2 regions of the Vibrio sp. Vb0667 genome follow, and region 2 is predicted to be linked to the other one. Evidence: riboswitches for the same ligand, from Rfam matches in the RefSeq annotation. Region 2 holds a riboswitch; the other holds the start of a gene.

Region 1 (4,891 bases), on a different contig from region 2:
GACTCGCTTCGTTAAAGGTGGGGACCTCATCGATGTGAAGTGGTTGTTTGAAGAATCTAATCGCTTGTATCCCGTCGATGAAAATAAACTGTTTAATGGCGTTCCTTTTCTCGCAGCGACAACAAATGTAGATACAGGGCAGGCAGATTACTATCGCGTGACACGTGATAATTTTCACCATGCGATTGAAGCGACAACAGCATTACCGATTGCCTACAAGCATACCCCTTGTTTTTCTGGTGGTTGTTATACCGATGGTGGGGTCGCTGATTCTATCCCAGTGCGTGAAGCTTATCGTCGAGGGGCTCGCGACATAACCGTAGTACTCTCTCACCCGCTGAATTATGCCAAAAAGCCAGTTAAGACCACATGGCTGATGAAGAAACTGTTTGCGGAGCACCCCAAAATGGCGGATGCGATGTTAAGACGTGCAGATAACTATAATCAATCATTAGAGTTTATTCGTAACCCTCCACCAGGAACACATGTTAGGGTAATTGCCCCACCAGATAATTTTCATGTTCAGCGCTTATCAATGCGACAATCCGTTTTACTAGAAGGGTATGAAATGGGACTGATTGAGGGGCGAGCGCATCTCACTAGTTTATCTGGTGTTCATGGTTTAGACCGGGAAAATTGTCATTTTTGCGTTTGATTATAAAAGAGCCTCATAGTGAGACTCTTTTGCATAACGTTCAAAGGGTGATTTAGTTGACTTTATCCCAAGCCATCTCCCAGTGTGAACCTATTCCAGGCTCGTAATGGTTTGCGCTTTCTTTCCACTGCATACAGTAACCAGAGTATGGGAAAGGTTTACATTGATAAATGCCCCCGTCGCTGGCAAGCACTTTTGTGCCCGCCGTGTAGTTAGATAGTCCTTCAGGGAAGACAAAATCGTACTCATCAGATGGTGGTGGAGTAACTGACTCTTCTTTTAAGTGAAAGTCGAGTGTTTGCTGATCCACCAAGTTGCCATCTTTATCCTTAATACGTGTTACGAGCATATGGTGACCCGGCTCCGATTTACTTAAAGTGAGCGATATCGCCTCTACCGAGCCGTCTTTCATTTCGTTTGCCCAACTTGCAAGTGGTTCGCGATGGTGGTTGTAAACGGTGAGTTCTGCATTTAAATCGCCTTCAGCAGTTAGTGTCAGATCCAACGTTGTCGGTGTTGACTCAATGATATATTCGTCTGCTAAGCCATCTACTGTGAGTGAGTATTCTGGAACAGGAGTTTCAATGTTATAGCCGATCTCTACTCGCTTAAGGCCGCTATTTGCTTGCAGATACACCGGATTAGTACCATAAACAGGAGTGAATTTATCCTCTGCATACTGCCCGGCTTTCAGTTTTGCTTGTTCTTGGTTTAGCTTAGTCGCGAGTGCGTAAGACCAGTTTTTCGCTTGGCCCATTGCTGCATCGGTAATTTCTAGTTCAGTTCTATACGCTATGTTTTCACCTGCTTGATCAAATACGCGCGTATAAACCGAATCCCCAATATTTAAATCCATTGTAGGAATAATTTGACCGCCTTGCTTCCAATCTGGAATAACGGGACTGTCACCATCAAATTTCACATCGATCACGTTATAAAATGAGGCTGCAGTGTCGCCAACATCCCATACTGCCAGGATGACATGGTATCCCTCGCGAGTAGGCACATTACATTGATGGCTTACCTGTTTCGGGGGTTGAACCATATTGCCGTCGACGACACAGAAAGGAGTTAGATCAAAAGAGTCTCGTGATAGTGAAGCGTTTGGGTTCCAATCAGGCTTGGTGATGTAATATTTCCAGTCGCGCGTCACGTGGTTAGCGGTAAATGTCCATTCAAAAGTTTGTGTGCCTGCTTGAATAGGACGTTTTACCCAACGGTCGGCAGTTTGCTCATCAAGGGCAGCTGCTAAAGCGGTTTCGGCACTCGCTATTTTACCATCGCGAGGCCCTGTTTCGGGAAAGCCATCAGGGCCTTCAACGCTTTGCGGTTCATATTGAATCGCACCGCAGTTATTATTTTTTTCGTTAGTATCTGGCGTTGGATACTTACATAGTGCCGAGCGACTTGCAGCGACACCACCATTGGTTTCTGATACATAACCGTGAGCCGCAGCACCTGAACTAATGCTTGCAAGTGCTAACGCGAGTACGGATTTGGTTGGAAATGATTTCATCACATGTCCTCTGTTATGGCTGACAAACTAATGTCACACCCCGGCGCATGCTGAGCATAAAGCAACGCTACAGCAACTGGACTTCTGTAACACTGCGTTATGGTAACCCCGCTATCATGCGCATTCTTTTAGATTTTTAAATGCTGACAGACCGGAAGCTTTGCGTCCCACCCTTTCGAATGGTTTGCCGAAATGTGATTGAGCAGCCAAAATTTAGCTTAAGAATTTACATGTGGAAAAGTAAACGTCACTGACATGGAATCCTGTTCTCAAATTGAAAGATAACGATATCTTAATCTCGTCAATATTATGCAGTATCGTCTTGCAAGGTATTGATTTTAATTTTGTTTTTATCTTTTTTATAACCATGGCGAATGAGTGGAGGTTTGTTGGGGATAAGTGAAGAGGAATCGTGCTAAGGGTGAAAGAAGTTCTGTCTAAAGGGCGGAGTGTACCGCCCTCTGAATGGTGTTATTTCGGCATGATGACAGTATCAATCACGTGAATGACACCGTTTTTAGCTTTCACATCGGTTGCAATGACATTTGCATCGTTAACCATGACTTTATCGCCCATGGTTTTAATCATCACATCTTGCCCCTGAACCGTAGTCGCTTTGTCTAGCTTAACAACATCGGCAGCCATCACTTTCCCTGGCACGACGTGATAAGTCAAAACAGATACTAACTTGTCTTTATTTTCCGGCATTAAGAGCATGTCGACTGTGCTGTCTGGCAGTTTTGCAAAAGCGTCATCCGTTGGTGCAAAAACAGTAAATGGGCCTTCCCCTTTGAGAGTGTCAACCAAGCCCGCTGCTTTCACCGCAGCAACAAGCGTATTGAAAGAGCCGTTTTCAGCGGCAACGTCGACAATATCGGCTTTCATCATGCCATGCTCATGAGCCTTGACGGGAAGCATAAAAGATAATGTCGCCATCAGTGTAGCCGCGATAACTAAGATACGTTTGAACATAGTGTGTTCCTTACTAGTTGAGGGTACAACGGGTTCCCTGGAGTGTGTTTGCATTTGTACGCATTGTCATTGAAAGATGATCATCGCGTCCTACTTTCTTTTGAGGGTCTAACATGTCGCGCAAGAATTCGTCTGCCTTCTTGTTTCACATCGGCTCGTTTCCGCCACGTCCATAAGCGCTCTCTTGCTGCCTTAGCTGCGTTGTCTGGTGCGATAATAGGTGCAAGGTAACGGCTATCTGGCTGCAATTGATACATGACAGCTTCCATTTGGGTCATTGTCCAGGGCTCGAATAAAAGAGGGGGAGGAACCATTTGTAACTCAGGTACCCACTTGTAGATGAACGTACCGTTAGGATCATGTTCTTGGGCTTGCTTGATCGGATTATAAATACGGATTGTGTTAGTCCCGGTTACTCCTGCTTGCATTTGGAATTGTGGGTAATGAATTCCGGGCTCAAAGTCGAGAAACAGTTGCGCTAAATGCGTTACACCTACTCGCCAATTCATGTTCATGTGGTGAGTAAGAAAGCTAACCAGCATGGCACGCATGCGAAAGTTAATGTAACCAGTGTGGTGCAAACAGCGCATGCAGGCATCAATCAAAGGTACGCCAGTATGCCCGGATTTCCATGCTGCTAACTTTTCTTCATCGAAAGTACTACTTTGTTTAATCAATGGTTCGTAAGCCCGATTAACGCAGTAAAACTCCATGTCGTATTCCGATTCGAATTTTTGGATGAAGTGACAGTGCCAATGAAGCCGTGAAGACAATGCAATTAAGCTGCGACGAAACCCAGCGACTTGCCAGTGTTTCAAAAGGTATTGATACACTTCACGCAAGGATATGTTACCCCAAGCGAGGTATGGAGAAAGTCGAGTACAGGCTGTGCGTGAGGCTGTGGGACTAGAAATGCTTCGATAGTAATCACGACCTCGACGATGGAAAAAGTCCTCTAGTGTTTTCCAAGCGAGCCGGCTTCCTCCCGTTTGCATTCCTTTGCATTTTGATAGCCAGGATGATGGTGGCGAAAACGAACAGCCGAGAGCTTCTGCATCCAATGAATGCAATAAGTCGGTTTGGAGCTCAATAGGGCTTATTGAGGCTCTCATGACAGAGTCCCAATGTTTGTCCCAACCTTGCCGGTTTTTTGCACCTCTGATAACAGCACCGTGTTCGAACTCAAACCAGTCGATGTTCTGCTCATACAGCCAAGCGGCAACTTGTTTGTCGCGCTCAAAGGTGCAGTTGAGTCCTATTTCTTGGTGAGAAAAAACAGCGTTGATTTGATATTGCGCTTGAATTGATTGGAAACATGCTAAGGTATCGTCATACAGCACCGTGATTCGATGCCCATACGCTTTGAGCGTCTCATCCATGTCTTGCAGTGATTGCCAAACAAATCGCCAGTGGCGCTCAGAATAGTGTGGGTTGTTCAATAGCAATGGTTCAACAATATACAAAAGCACAGTTGGGTGCTTTGTTGATAATGCTTGAGTTAGTGGTTGATGGTCAGTCAGCCTTAAATCTCGCTTTAACCACACGACATTGATTGTTTGCATCGGAATCCTCTTTGTTTCCGATGTTGTACGCAAGTAAACCGAAGAAATCTCATCCAATGATCGGTTTTATTCCACAAAACGTAGAGGTAACTTTTAGGGAGGTGACACATGGCAATAGCATTGAGTAAGTTACAAAAATACTTCTATGTGGACAAATTGGTCATTCATTCGCTTGATCTCGCATTG
Region 2 (4,891 bases):
ATATCGTTGAAGCTGGTTCTGATTTCTTCTTGATGCCTTCTGAGTTTGAACCATGTGGCTTAAACCAAATCTATAGTATGGCTTATGGGACATTACCGATAGTACGCGGTGTTGGTGGCTTAAAGGACAGCGTTAGCGATTATGATGTAAACCCATCTGAAGCAACGGGGTTTGTTTTTTTCGAACCGACACCGCAGGCATTGTTGTTAACGATGCTAAGGGCACTGTTGCTCTACGCTCAAAACGAGCCTGAAGTGAATAAAGTACAGTTGCACGCGATGCAACGAGACTTTTGTTGGCAAAAGGCCGCAGAATCTTATTTGCAGCTTTACCACTCAGCGTTAGTTTGACTTAAAATTGTAACGAAAGGCACCTAATGAGGTGCCTTTATTATCTTGAGTAAGGGGAGTGTGGTAGGATGGCTTTTTACTCAATAGCACGATCTTTTTGATACTCAATATGACCCAGCCGCTACTTTTTCATAAAACCTATTTGCACCCTACTAGTAATGAGTGGGTTGTATTTGTGCACGGTGCTGGTGGTAGCTCTTCTATCTGGTTCAAGCAAATTAAAGCTTACAAGCAACACTTTAACTTATTGCTGATCGATTTAAGAGGTCATGGAAAGTCAAATCAGTTACTTAAAGAGCTCATTGCTAGCCGTTATACCTTTACGGAAGTTACCCAAGATATTTTGAAAGTATTGGACCATTTAAAGATCCAATCCGCTCATTTTGTCGGTATGTCGCTTGGTACTATTATTGTTCGAAACCTTGCTGAATTGTCATCAGAGCGCGTACGTTCGATGGTGCTCGGCGGTGCTGTCACAAGGCTTAACACTCGTTCTCAGATATTGGTGAAATTAGGTAGTTTTTGTAAGCATATCCTACCGTACATGTGGCTCTACAAACTGTTCGCTTATATTGTTATGCCTCAAAGAAGCCAACGAGAATCTCGCCACCTTTTTATTCGCGAAGCCAAGAAGCTTTGCCAAAAAGAATTTAAACGTTGGTTTATTCTTGCCGCTGATGTAAATCCGTTAATGAAATATTTTAAAGATCGAGAGTTACCCATTCCGACTCTTTACTTAATGGGCGACAGGGATTACATGTTTATTAAACCTGTCAAAGAAATGGTTGCAGCGCATAAGCTCAGCATTCTACGAGAAATCCCGAATTGTGGTCATGTATGCAATGTAGAGCGTCCAGAAGACTTCAATCAACACTCCATCGAGTTTATTAAACAGCAAGCTGTATGTGCTTAAAACTGAGTGCATCCACTGAATAGGAGAGCCGCTATAGCTCTCCTAGTTGATATCCACATTGCCAACATGCACCAAATTGCCCTTCGTTTATTTCATGACATTTTGGGCATTGCCAATCTTGATACTCATGCCTATCGGATTGTTTTCGATATGCTTTTACTATTTCTTCAGCTTTCATCTTTTGTGCAGTGTCAAAAAGCCACACATAAGGATCGGTATCATCACCAAACGGCAGTTCTCCTTTTAAGCCGAAAATACCTTCTCCGCGAACTTCACAGTAAATTTGTTCCACTTTAAGCAGCTCACATACAATGTGTGCTTCTGCTGGGTTTTTAGCGATAAATATTTTCATCAAAATACCCACTTCACCAATTACGAGTTTTGCTGACTTGGTGTCGGCCTTACTTTATTCATAACCCATTTAGTGATGATTGGAAATAGTCCCAATAGCGCAAAAGACGCTAATACTGCGGGTGAAACAATGCCCGATAGGCTTTCAATTGTTGCTAATTGAGTACCTGCATTCAGATATACGGCTGTGCCTGGCAGCATACCTATTTGGCTAGTGAGATAAAATCTACCTACAGACATCGGCGTTAAGCCCATCAGTAAGTTGATTAGAAAGAAAGGGAATACAGGGATTAGACGCAAGGAAAATAGATAAAAAGCTCCGTCTTTTTCGACACCTTGATTAATTGCGTTGAGTTTATTTCCGAATTTGTTTTGTACCCAGTCACGCAATAAGTATCGGCTGCTCAAGAAGGCCAGTGTTGCCCCCATAGTGCTAGCGAAAGAAACCAGTAGCAAGCTTGTCCAAAAACCAAATAAGGCTGCACCAAGTAAGGTGACTACTGCCGCTCCTGGGATAGAAAAAGCGGTAATTGCAATGTAGGTAAAAAAGTAAATCGCAGCCGAGAATACAAAATTCTGATCGATGTATGTAGTTAGTGCTTCTTGTTGGGCTTTTGCATTCTCTAAGGTTAAATACTGGCCAAAGTTAATACCTAAAAAGACGATAGCCGCTAGTAGGATGAGACCTAAAATCAGTTTCTTATTCATAATTTTGATTCCAATTTGGGATATATGTAATAAGACAGTAGGAAAACCGAAAAAATTTCACAAAAAAACCGCAGATTAGACTGCGGTTTTACAAGATAGTTTTTAGGCCGACTTTTATTGGAGGCCGTTCATCAACTCATCTCGGCGAGCTTGAGGTACCACACTCCAATGAGTGCCGTTGATAGCACCTTCTAGTGCCCATAGCAACTCAATGTTGACGGTTGCAGAGTGCGTATCTCTTATCGCTTTATAGGCGTTAAGCGCACCTTCCTCTTCAAGCTTCTCTACGGATTCGATGCCGGCTTTTTTTAGCATGCGCTCGGTAGCCAGTCGTAAGTTAGGCAAATCTTTCAAACGGTTAGGCTTTGTACTTGCTTGCTGTTCTTTCTCAAGCTTTGCCTTTTTCAATGATTGATTCGCTACTTCGATTAAGCGTTCGCTTGATTCCCATAAATCGCTGGAAATAGCGTAGTACTTTGTAACGACTGGGAAGCCACGTTTTTTATAAACGTAAGGCTTTAGCCCTTGTTTCTCGAAGTCAGATGAAGTTTTTTGGTCTGCTCTGATATGAAGCTGATTGTTTACCACTAGTGCAAACATTGTTTCATCAGCGAATAGTCCGAAGCCACCAAACATTGAGCGCGACTTGATATTACCAAGTGCCTCAAATAGCTTCATAGAGTCTTTGAGTATCGGTTTATCCATGTTTTGTTATCTCGGTGTAATTAATATTACGCCACCAAAAGTCAGGTCCGAGAGAGTAGCAAACATGCGTAAAAACAATGTCATTACAGAGTAAAGTCATTGCTTACACACTTGCCATCGGTAACCCCGCTACCTTCCATATCGTAATATGGTTCAGGCCGGAGGCTTTGCGTCCCACTCTTTCGAATGGTTTGCCCTGTGCGTGACACAATGAGCATACTTCTTATATTGAATTAACATCACGGTTTAGCGTTAAAAGTGTGATTTTGGTTCAATAAAAATGATAGATTGAATGCTCTATTTTGCATATGGAAAGGTGCAAATTGGCCTTTGAAAAGGAGTTCTTAATATATATTACATTTATATAAAACAGGGAGTTAACGTTAGTCAATTGTTATTAGAGCAGTGTGAAGTATTAGAGAATGCTTAATTTTCCCAAAAAAATAAGCGCCCCTGTAGAGCGCTTATTTAACACGGTTAAATACAGTGAAATTTAGTTCATTTTTTTCACAGTATTTCGAATTACAAGCTCAGGTTGCATTTCGAAAATTCGTTTTTCGTGTTCTTTATCTTTGATACGCTCAAGTAGAATTTCGAATGCATTTTTACCAACACGACGTTTAGGTTGGTGGATAGTCGTTAGCGGTGGAGAGAAGTATTCCGCAAGCTCGATGTTGTCGTAGCCGATCACTGAAATATCTTCAGGAATTTTGATCCCGTTTTGTTGCAAGCGGCTCATTAGGCCTAGAGCCATTGTGTCGTTAAAACAGAATACCGCCGTCGGGCGCTTGTCCATTGCGGTAATTTTATCTGCAACTAATACGGCCGTATCACATTCAAAGTTACCTTCAAGGATCCAGTCTTCATTTACAGCTAGGTTCGCTTCGCTCATTGCGCGACGGAAACCTGCAATGCGCTCTTGGCAAGCAAGCTTTTCAAAATGACCGCTTAGACAAGCGATATCCGTATGACCATTGTCAATCAGATGTTTGGTTGCAATGTAGCCACCTTCTTCTGAGTTATCCATGATCTTGTCTGCTTGTGAGCTCTCTGGGCCCCAATCCATGACCACTTTAGGAATGTCCGCATGACGGTCAAGCATCTCTTTTAGTTCTTCGGTTAAGTCAGAACACATCACAAGGATGCCATCAACGCGCTTTTCAGCCAGCATACGAATGTAATCGCGTTGTTTTTCGTAAATCCCGCCTGTGTTACATAAAATCAGAGTATAGCCTTGGCGGTAACAGTAGCTCTCAACGCCATCAATCACTTCTGAGAAAAATAGGTTAGTTGATTGAGTTACTAACATGCCAATCGTACGAGTTGAGTTGCATTTTAGGCTGCGTGCAACGGCACTTGGCGCGTAATTCAGCTCGTCAACGGCTTTCATTACTTTTTCTTGCGTTGCTTCTGCAACGAAACGCGTTTTATTGATAACGTGCGAAACTGTCGTAGTGGAAACGCCGGCTAAGCGAGCAACGTCTTTTATCGTGGCCATAAATGGTGTCCTGTATCGAGCTACTGAAATATGTCGTATTGGATGTACCTGATGCTCTAGTGGTTTCACACCTAGCAATCTAAAATTGGCGCTAAGTGTCTCGGCAGCGGTTGATCCAAGTGCGACAAAAGGGTGCGTAGCAGCATCGGTCGATGAATTTTATCTTTTTTCTATCTGATGAGAAATTGCCATCAACCTGTTAAGAAAACACAAAAACCGCTATATTTCAGCGGTTTACATATAAATCATATTTAATCGTTTGCGCTCACATTTTAGCCCTATGTGGACTGACTAGCAATGTTTTCAGCAAGAGATTTGTGTATTTGAAGTCACATTTTGACTGCTAAATAACCAAGCGTCTTTGCG

What was found. A riboswitch is a leader RNA that binds a small molecule or an ion and turns the genes downstream of it on or off. The one in region 2 is predicted to bind cyclic di-GMP.
Region 1: linked by a shared signal. The riboswitch ahead of gbpA (N-acetylglucosamine-binding protein GbpA) and the one ahead of R8269_RS08445 (TfoX/Sxy family DNA transformation protein) in region 2 are both predicted to bind cyclic di-GMP.

Annotation. Positions count from the first base shown of each region.
Region 1 covers NZ_JAWPOL010000004.1:163,283-168,173, forward strand. The annotation lists gene R8269_RS07400 (patatin family protein) at 1-655, shown strand, start outside; gene gbpA (N-acetylglucosamine-binding protein GbpA) at 708-2,171, opposite strand; cyclic di-GMP riboswitch class I at 2,270-2,370, opposite strand; gene R8269_RS07410 (fasciclin domain-containing protein) at 2,643-3,143, opposite strand; gene R8269_RS07415 (cryptochrome/deoxyribodipyrimidine photo-lyase family protein) at 3,224-4,705, opposite strand; gene R8269_RS07420 (DUF6482 family protein) at 4,814-4,891, shown strand, end outside.
Region 2 covers NZ_JAWPOL010000005.1:85,888-90,778, reverse strand. The annotation lists gene glgA (glycogen synthase GlgA) at 1-350, shown strand, start outside; gene R8269_RS08460 (alpha/beta fold hydrolase) at 460-1,263, shown strand; gene R8269_RS08455 (DUF2007 domain-containing protein) at 1,295-1,615, opposite strand; gene R8269_RS08450 (TVP38/TMEM64 family protein) at 1,636-2,322, opposite strand; gene R8269_RS08445 (TfoX/Sxy family DNA transformation protein) at 2,437-3,027, opposite strand; cyclic di-GMP riboswitch class I at 3,144-3,233, opposite strand; gene purR (HTH-type transcriptional repressor PurR) at 3,521-4,525, opposite strand.